2 regions of the Pantoea sp. sgz302252 genome follow, and region 2 is predicted to be linked to the other one. Evidence: predicted binding sites of a transcription regulator. Region 2 holds the regulator's gene; the other holds the start of a gene.
The links. Region 2 encodes LexA, which represses DNA repair genes until DNA is damaged. Its sites were predicted from a motif close to TNCTGTATGTACATACAGNA; they were not measured.

Region 1 (5,019 bases), on a different contig from region 2:
GCGCCCTTTACCCCGGCCTTTGCCTTTGGCCTTCACGATATTCTCGCCAAACGACAGAATATCGACCACTTTCTTGTTCAGGCCCTGCGGCACAATGCCATTTTCTTCGTTGTATCGTTCCTGCTTCTCGCGGCGGCGCTCGGTTTCACCCATCGCCTTCGCCATCGACGGCGTGATTTTATCGGCATAGAGAATCGCTTTGCCGTTAACGTTACGCGCCGCGCGGCCCATGGTCTGGATAAGCGAACGTTCAGAACGCAGGAAGCCTTCTTTATCCGCATCCAGAATCGCCACCAGCGAGACTTCTGGCATGTCGAGGCCTTCCCTCAACAAGTTAATGCCAACCAGCACGTCGAACTCGCCGAGGCGTAAATCACGGATGATTTCCATACGTTCAACGGTATCGATGTCCGAATGCAGGTACCGCACACGCTCGCCGTGTTCTTCCAGATATTCGGTTAAATCTTCGGCCATGCGTTTGGTCAGCGTGGTGACCAGCACACGTTCGTTGATAGCTACACGCAAACGGATTTCAGAAAGCAGGTCATCAACCTGCGTGCCGACAGGACGCACTTCGATAATCGGGTCCAGCAGACCGGTTGGACGCACGACCTGATCGACCACATCGCCGCCTGATTTCTCAAGCTCGTAGTTGCCCGGTGTGGCCGACACGTAAATGGTCTGCGGTGCCAGGCCTTCAAATTCTTCAAACTTCAGCGGGCGGTTATCCAGCGCTGACGGCAGACGGAAGCCGTATTCCACCAGCGTCTCTTTACGCGCCCTGTCGCCGCGGTACATCCCGCCAATTTGCGGCACGGTGACGTGGGATTCATCAATCACCAGCAGGCCGTCTGCCGGAAGGTAGTCAAACAGCGTCGGTGGCGGCTCGCCCGGCCCGCGCCCGGAGAGAAAGCGAGAGTAGTTTTCAATGCCCGAGCAATAGCCCAGCTCGTTCATCATTTCGAGGTCAAACTGCGTACGCTGCGACAGGCGCTGTTCTTCAAGCAGTTTGTTGTTCTCCAGCAGCACTTTGCGGCGGTCGACCAGCTCTTCTTTGATCTCTTCCATCGCCTGCAAAATACGTTCACGCGGGGTGACGTAGTGCGTTTTCGGGTACACCGTAAAGCGCTGGATGGTCGATTCCAGCTGCCCTGTCAGCGGATCGAACAGCGACAGACGCTCGACTTCTTCATCAAACAGTTCCACGCGTAGCGCAATGTCGTCGGATTCCGCAGGGAAAATATCTATCACTTCACCGCGCACGCGGAAAGTACCACGCTGGAACGCCTGATCGTTGCGGGCATATTGCAGCTCCGCCAGACGGCGCAAAATGGAGCGTTGATCGATGATCATGCCGACCGTCAGGTGCAGCATCATTTTCAGGTACAGGTCAGGATCACCCAGACCATAAATAGCCGAAACAGAAGCCACCACGATAACGTCGCGGCGTTCAAGCATCGCTTTGGTGGCGGATAAGCGCATCTGCTCGATGTGTTCGTTCACCGAAGCGTCTTTCTCGATAAAGGTATCGGAACTTGGGACGTACGCTTCAGGCTGGTAGTAATCGTAGTAGGAGACGAAAAATTCCACCGCGTTCTCTGGGAAGAACTCTTTCATCTCGCCATAAAGCTGTGCCGCCAGGGTTTTGTTGGGCGCGAGGATCATGGTGGGGCGCTGAAGATCCGCAATCACGTTGGCGATAGTAAACGTTTTCCCTGACCCGGTTACGCCCAGCAGCGTTTGATGCGCCAGGCCATCTTCCAGCCCTTCTTTCAGGCGACGAATGGCTTCAGGCTGATCCCCGGAGGGACGAAAAGCAGAATGCAGTTTTAACGGTTTACTCATGGGTAACAACCTGATGAAGGGGAAACGGGCGGACGCTTAATTCTACTCTCCGCAGCAAAATTTGCCAATCAAAAATACTGGATAAAAAAACAGTACCGCATTATCGTATCTGTGTTACCGCTTCCACAAGCAAGCAACTGTGGCGGAAATTTACGCTGTGACAAGATAAAACACCTGTCCGGGTGGGTTATCCCCAGAACTTTTCCATTTTTAACATTTGTCAATATAGGTAATGAATCTTTTGTGGCGGCGGGTGACACTTTTCTTACAGGCATTGATTTTATACAACCACTTGATTAAAAAAGAAAATATTAAAAAGCCGCGTTTCGCAGCAATTCGGCGGGAAGCCGCGTATTCTCTCGCTCATCGTTAGTTTTCTAACTCTAATGCACAAGGTTATCCACAGGAATGGTGGATAACTGTCTGCAGCCCAACGCCCCTGCCACTCGCGCAAAACGCTTCAGGTCAGACAACGCGTCAGGGAAAAAATATTTATCGTTCTTTTTTGCGTTTAATCAGTAAAGCATCTGCCATTTTGCACTGAGAGATCGCTCGCAAATCCAGCATTCTCACTGCACCACAGCGCTTCATAACAGGCACTGCCAAAGTGCACCCGTTGCGCCTTTAGCCTGTCAATTGTGCGGTTTCTTACGGCTCTGTCTGAAAAAAAGCGCCGGGCGGGATGTTTCGCTGTTCTGGCAAGGGAATTGCAGAATCTTATCGCCACCGATGGCACACCACGAAGGAGAGGCCCATGTTGAGTTTACGCGCAGTGAATCACTATTACGGCAGTCAGCATACGCTCTGGAACGTTGACCTCGACCTCGAACCCGGGCGCTGCACCTGCCTGATGGGACTGCCGGGAATGGGAAAAACCACCCTCATCAACTGTATTGCGGGCTATCAGGACATCGAAAGCGGCAGCATCTTCTGGCATGAGGCCAGTGGGCCGCCTTGTGATTTGCAGACCCTTTCACCGCCGCTACGGGCCGCAATGGGCATCGGTTACGTCCCGCAGGACAAACGCATTTTTTCGCAAATGACCGTCGAGGAAAATCTGCGTATTGCACAGAGAGCAGGCAGCGACGGTTTTACGCCTCAGGGACACGATATCTATGAGCTCCTGCCAGAACTCTACCCGTTACGGCAAGTGAAGGGGTCCGCGCTGAGTGAAGACACGCAATATCAGCTGGCACTGGCTGGCGCACTGGTCACACAGCCGAAACTGCTGATCCTCGACGAGCCGACGCGAGGCATGGGGCAAGGGTTCATGCATAAATTGGGGGATTTTATTGTGCGCCTGAATCGCGAGCTCGGATTGACGGTGTTGCTCGCCGAGCAACACCTGTCGTTTATTAGCCGGGTCGCCGACAGATTTTGCCTGCTGCACCGTGGGCGTAACGTGGCGCAAGGCAATGTTCAGCAGTTGGATACCCGGCTACTGGAACAGTTTATGACCCAGAATGAAGTGCTGTGAGCGTGAGATACTGCCCTGGCTCAGCGGCCTCCGGGCCCTGTTCCAGCCAGGGAATTTCCCCCAGACACGGCGCTGGCAGCATGCGCGTTAGCGTCGCCAGATATTCCTGATGCCGTTTGCCAGGTGGAACAACGTCGTTGGCTATCCAGCCCGCTAATGTCAGCCCTGCCTGCTGAATGGCCTGCGCCGTGAGCACCGCGTGATTGATGCAGCCGAGTTTTACCCCCACCACCAGAATCACCGGCAACTGTTCAGCCTTAACCCAATCAGCAAAGGTTGTGGACGATGAAAGCGGCGTATACCAGCCTCCAGCGCCTTCAACCAGCACCCAATCGGCTTTGGCTTCGAGCGCTCGTAATCCCCGCGACATTACCTGCATGTCGATCGGGCGCTGCTCATCTTCGCTCACAATGTGCGGAGAGGTGGGTTCCGCGAAGGTGTACGGGTTGACCTCTTCATAGCTTAAGACGACGGCGCTATTGTGCTGCAACGCCACCGCATCGCTGTTGCGCAGCCCTTGCGCTGTCATTTCGCTGCCCGAGGCTACAGGCTTAAAGCCCGCAGTCTGATAGCGAAGACGGGTTGCTGCCTGCAATAAGGCGCAACTGGCGACCGTCTTGCCCACTTCGGTATCGGTGCCGGTGACAAAGAAACGTTCAGTCACGGTAAATCACTCCTGTAAAAATGTGGTAGCTCAGCACGCAGCGCCCCTGCTGTTTCGGCCAGGCCAACTGAAGCTGTTGCAGATGGCTGCGCGTCAGGGTTTGAGCCGCTCTGCCCGCATGGAGATGCGTCGCCCCAATCCCTTTCAGGGAGCGCATGGCGCTCAACGCATCGTCAAACGTCAGGCTGAACGTCTGAGTCTGGTGCTCAAAACGGTACGGCTTTAACACCGAGAGAATGTGCTCCTGCGATAAAAAACGATTGGCGTGTGGCTGGCCGTCGACGCTCTGCCAGGCCTGATTCAGCTCAGGCAGCGAGTCCGCCAACAGCGTGCTGAACGCCACCACGCCGCCGGGACGTGCCGTGCGAGTGAGCTCTTGTAGCGCCACGCACAACGATTCACACCACTGCACGGCCAGGTTGCTCCAGACCAAATCGTACTGACCCTCGGCTAACGGCATAGATTCGATATCAGCCTGAACATAGTGACGCGCGGCGTTCTGGCGTAGTGCTTCTGCCAGCATCTGCGGCGAAAGATCCAGCGCGGTGACTTCACTCCCGGCTTCCGTCCACAAGCGACTGACGCTTCCCGGTCCACAGCCTGCATCTAACACACGCTCAAATGGCTGCGAGGGGAGCTGGGCCCTCAACGCCGCTGCGCACTGACGCTGTAGCGCATCATGCTGCTGATAGTGACCGGCAGCCCGGCCAAAAGCGGCGGCCACAGCGGATTTATTGACCGGTGGCATTCAGCACCTCCAATAGCTTGTCGATATCTTCCGGTTGATGCGCTGCCGTCAGCGTCACCCGCAAACGTGCGGTGCCTGCGGGCACGGTTGGGGGGCGAATAGCCGTCAGCCACAGTCCCTGTTCGCGCAAGTGGTGCGCTAACCGCAGCGCTCGCTCGTTCTCGCCGACTATCAGCGGCTGAATGGCGCTTTGTGAAGCGGTCAGCGTCATCCCCAGTTGCTCTGCCCCGTGGCGAAAACGGGCGATGTGACTGCGCAGTGTTTCTCGCCGCCTATCGCCTTCCT
Region 2 (5,019 bases):
TCTATATTTAGTTTTGGGCTTGGTGCACTTGCGCTTCTGGGGTCGGCACCACTCCTGTTGAGTGGTATAGCACTGGCTGGAGGTGTCCTCGGTGTTGCTGGTGCTGCGACGGGTCTTGCTGCGACTTTAGTGGAAGATGATAATGTCGCTCAGCAGCTAACCATTGCCAGTGCAGTACTCGGTGGGGCAGGCATCTTATTTGAAAGTTTTCCGGCAATCATGTTTATCGGACACCGTGTTACATGGCGATTGGCGCAAAAATATTCAACCAGTAGAGTTATCCAGATAAACACTGGGTTTCAAAAAGTTTATCCAGGGGCAAACTATACAATCTCCGGAAAGTTCATGTTCAATGGCCGTAATACTCGAATGGTCAAAGCACATGGTAATATTGATAGCCTGGCGGTCCCCGTAGAGGTTGCAAACAATCCTGGGCGCTGGGTGGATCAAGGTAAAAGCGTGGAAGAGTTTGCAAACTTTACTCGCACTGTTCTTAACAGCACTGCCCTGGACGACAGTGACAGTGCAATTTTTCTGGCTGCATGTGGTGGATCGCCAGCAGGTGCACGTAACAATGCACAAAATCTTGCAACTGCCCTGAACAGGAGTGTCTATGCTTTCCCCTCTCGCAAAATCTTCAGTATCGTGGGGGGGACTTTTACGGATCCAAAGATAACGGTATTTGGAACGCCCTGGTTTATGAAGCTAAAACAATTCAACCCAGGAGTTGCAATGGGGGAGGCAATACCGATGTTCCCACTTGCGTAGTGTGAAATGAACATTTGGTGGAGTTACCTGTTTGTTGCGGTATTTCAGGTGACTCCACTACAGTATTTTGACATCAAGACTGAATATACAGATACTCCACAAAACTCAATTATAATCGGTATCATGCACCACTTTGAACATTTCGAACTCCACTGACCTCAAGCCAACTCTATCTAAATCAGGTTGCATCTGGGGGCTTCAAAAAAATGGAGTATGCCGATCCAGAACTGACGACGAGAGTGAAAACCAGGTTCCGCGTTGCCAGTGACGTCGCCAAATCCATGCCAGAGAGAGCCCGCGCAGCGCGAGAAACACCGCCAGCGACAGCCACAATCCGTGGTTGCCAAACAGCGGCACGGTTAACAGGGTCAGAGCAAAGCCAGCGGCGGCGACAGCCATGCTGTTACGCATTTCCGCCCCTCGTGTCGCACCGATAAACATGCCATCCAGCAAATAACACCAGACGCCAATCACCGGCAGAATGACCTGCCAGATAACATAACGATCGGCCAGCTCACGCAGTTGTGGCAGAGAAGTCAGCATCGCCACAATGTGCTCCCCGCCGACGGCATAAATCATGGCAAACGCCAGTGCCACTAAGCCGGATTGTCGGCACGCCGCTTTCCAGACGTGCAGCAGTTGGCTGTCATCTCTTGCGCCATATGCTTGCCCAGAATGGGCTTCAACCGCATAAGCAAAACCATCCAGCGCGTAGGCGGTGAACGTCAGCATGGTCATCAACACGGCGTTGACCGCGACAATGTCGCTGCCCAAACGCGCGCCAAACACGGTCAGAGCGCCAAAGCAGAGTTGCAGTAGCAGCGAACGCAGCATGATGTCCCGGTTGAGTGCCAACAGACGACGAACATTACCACGCCAGGCCTCTTTCAACAGCGCTAACGAAATGCCACGCAAATGCAGTACCCGCCGAACCATCAGCAAGCCAATGAAGAAAGTGACATATTCCGAACACGCGGTTGCCAGCGCTGCGCCCTGCACGTTCATGTGCAGACCCATCACCAGCCACAAATCGAGCACGATGTTCAGCACATTCCCCACCACCAGCAAAATGACCGGTGCGCGAGCATACTGCACACCAAGCAGCCAGCCCAGTAAGACCAGGTTTGCCAGAGAAGCGGGCGCGCTGAGCCAGCGGATCTCAAGGAAGCGCCTTGCCTGTTCCAGCACCGCATCGCTGCCACCGACAATATGCAGCGCCAGCTCGATAAGCGGCGTACGAAGCAGGACAATCGCGAACCCGGCAGCCAGCGCCAGTAACAGCGGTTGTACCAAAGCACGCGCCAGCCGCTGGGGGTCTTTCGCGCCATAAGCCTGAGCCGTCAGGCCGGTGGTGCTCATTCGCAGGAAAAGCAGCAGCATGAAGAGGAAGCTGGTCGCCATTGAACCCACTGCGACACCGCCCAGATACACAGGACTATCCAGATGCCCGATCACCGCCGTATCCACCAGCCCCAGTAAAGGGACAGTGATATTGGAGAAAATCATCGGCAGCGCAAGACGCCACAATGCCTTGTCCGCAGCAGTGAATAGCGACATCGGAAAACCTGTGAGAGTGGAAAGGTAAAACGAAGTGGCGCCAGAATTGCGCCACTCAAAACACGAAGCAGAAGGCTAAAGGATGATTATAGCCATTCGCCGTTACGGATCACGCCAACCGCCAGGCCTTCAATAGAGAAGTTCTGTTCGCGCAGGTCGACCACGATCGGGGAAAATTCGCTGTTTTCAGGCAGAAGCTCAACGGTGCTGCCCTGTTTTTTCAGGCGTTTGACCGTCACTTCATCGTCGATGCGCGCGACAACCACCTGGCCGTTACGCACATCCTGAGTTTTATGCACCGCCAGCAGGTCGCCATCAAGGATGCCGATGTCGCGCATCGACATGCCGCTGACGCGCAGCAGGAAATCTGCGCTTGGCTTGAACATGCCTGGATCAACCTGATAATGGCCTTCAATATGTTGCTGTGCCAGCAGCGGCTCACCGGCTGCCACGCGGCCAATCAGTGGGATGCCCGCTTCTTCTTCAACCAGAAGACGAATGCCGCGAGAAGCCCCGGAGACAATCTCAAGCACGCCTTTACGCGCCAGCGCTTTCAGGTGCTCTTCAGCCGCATTAGGGGACTTAAATCCCAGGCGCTGTGCAATTTCCGCACGCGTCGGTGGCATGCCCGTCTGGCTGATGTGATCCCGGATGAGATCAAACACCTCTTGCTGCCTGGTCGTTAACGCTTTCATTCCGCCCCCTGGGTGTATATACAGTTATGCTGTGAGTATATACAGTTGATGGCGAATTTGGAACCGCAAAACGCACAAAAAACCAGACGGTTGCGTAATTATGTGGCGTCTATCGAAAATACGACCACAGTAGCAGCACCCAGGTGATGACGGCAATAAAGATAGCCAGCAGAACTGCGGCAGACCCCATATCCTTCGCGCGCCCTGACAACTCGTGATGCTCCGGCCCGATACGGTCGACCACCGCTTCAATCGCACTGTTGAGAATTTCCACTATCATCACCAGAAGCACCGAACCAATCAGCAGGACGCGGGTGATAGCATCCACGTCCAGCCAGCAGGCAATAATAACGGCGATAACGGCAGCGGTGCCCTCCTGACGGAAAGCGGCTTCGTGCTTCCACGCCGCACGAAAACCTTTCCAGGAGTAGCCTGTTGCCTTGATGATTCGGGTTAACCCGGTGGTATTATTGGCCATCAAAAGAACCTTTTTATTTATTAACGTCAATGTCCCTGCGCGCCGTAAGTGGTAGAACAGATATTCTGCTTACTTTCTGTTATCCTTGCGACGCATTTGCATGATTAACCAGAGGCTTTACATCGTTTATGTCTGGCTGGCCACGAATTTACTACAAATTACTGAATTTACCATTAAGCGTGCTGGTAAAAAGCAAGTCCATTCCGGCAAATCCTGCCCAGGAACTTGGACTCGATACCTCACGCCCAATTATGTACGTTCTGCCCTATAACTCGAAGGCAGATCTGCTGACGTTACGCGCCCAATGTCTGGCGCACGATCTCCCGGATCCGCTGGAGCCGCTGGTGATCGACGGAACCGAGCTGCCGCGTTACGTGTTCATTCACGGCGGGCCGCGCGCGTTCACTTATTACACGCCGAAAGAAGAATCCATCAAGCTGTTCCACAACTATCTGGACCTGCATCGCAGCAACCCGGATCTCGACGTGCAGATGGTGCCGGTTTCGGTGATGTTTGGGCGTTCTCCGGGGCGCGAAAAAGGCGAAGTTAACCCGCCACTGCGCATGATGAACGGTTTCCAGAAGTTCTTCGCCGTCACCTGGCTTGGTCGTGACAGCTTCGTGCGTTTCTCGCCGTCCGTGTCACTGCGCCGCATGGCGACCGAACACGGCACAGACAAAATTATTGCGCAGAAGCTGGCTCGTGTGGCACGTACGCACTTCGCCCGTCAGCGTCTGGCGGCCGTAGGCCCGCGCCTGCCTGCGCGTCAGGATTTGTTCAACAAGCTGCTGGCGTCCAAAGCGATTGCCCGCGCCGTTGAAGATGAAGCGCGCAGCAAGAAAATCTCCCACGAAAAAGCGCAGCAGAACGCCATTGCGCTGATGGAAGAGATTGCGGCTAACTTCTCTTACGAGATGATCCGCCTGACAGACCGCGTCCTGGGCTTTACCTGGAACCGCCTCTATCAGGGGATTAACGTTAACAACGCCGAGCGAGTACGCCAGTTGGCCCACGACGGTCACGAGATTGTCTATGTGCCTTGCCACCGCAGCCACATGGACTATCTGCTGCTCTCTTACGTGCTCTACCATCAAGGGCTGGTGCCGCCGCACATCGCTGCGGGGATCAACCTGAACTTCTGGCCAGCCGGCCCGATTTTCCGCCGCCTGGGCGCGTTCTTTATTCGTCGTACCTTCAAGGGCAACAAGCTCTATTCCACCGTGTTCCGTGAATACCTCGGCGAACTGTTCAGCCGTGGTTACTCCGTTGAGTACTTCGTGGAAGGTGGCCGTTCCCGTACTGGTCGCCTGCTCGACCCGAAAACCGGCACGCTGTCGATGACCATTCAGGCGATGCTGCGCGGCGGGACACGTCCAATCACACTCGTGCCAATTTACATCGGCTACGAGCACGTGATGGAAGTGGGCACCTACGCGAAAGAGCTGCGTGGCGCGACCAAAGAGAAAGAGAGCCTGCCTCAGATGCTGAAAGGCCTGAGCAAGCTGCGTAATCTCGGCCAGG

Region 1: uvrB (excinuclease ABC subunit UvrB) is a predicted target of LexA. The motif match lies at 1,921-1,940, and genes of this name have one in related genera.

What each region holds. Positions count from the first base shown of each region.
Region 1 covers NZ_JBLFJW010000009.1:7,937-12,955, reverse strand. The annotation lists gene uvrB (excinuclease ABC subunit UvrB) at 1-1,845, opposite strand, end outside; gene ACLW56_RS08810 (ABC transporter ATP-binding protein) at 2,600-3,322, shown strand; gene bioD (dethiobiotin synthase) at 3,297-3,986, opposite strand; gene bioC (malonyl-ACP O-methyltransferase BioC) at 3,979-4,734, opposite strand; gene bioF (8-amino-7-oxononanoate synthase) at 4,718-5,019, opposite strand, start outside.
Region 2 covers NZ_JBLFJW010000011.1:137,247-142,265, forward strand. The annotation lists gene ACLW56_RS10990 (RHS repeat-associated core domain-containing protein) at 1-768, shown strand, start outside; gene dinF (MATE family efflux transporter DinF) at 967-2,325, opposite strand; gene lexA (transcriptional repressor LexA) at 2,412-3,020, opposite strand; gene ACLW56_RS11005 (diacylglycerol kinase) at 3,130-3,498, opposite strand; gene plsB (glycerol-3-phosphate 1-O-acyltransferase PlsB) at 3,627-5,019, shown strand, end outside.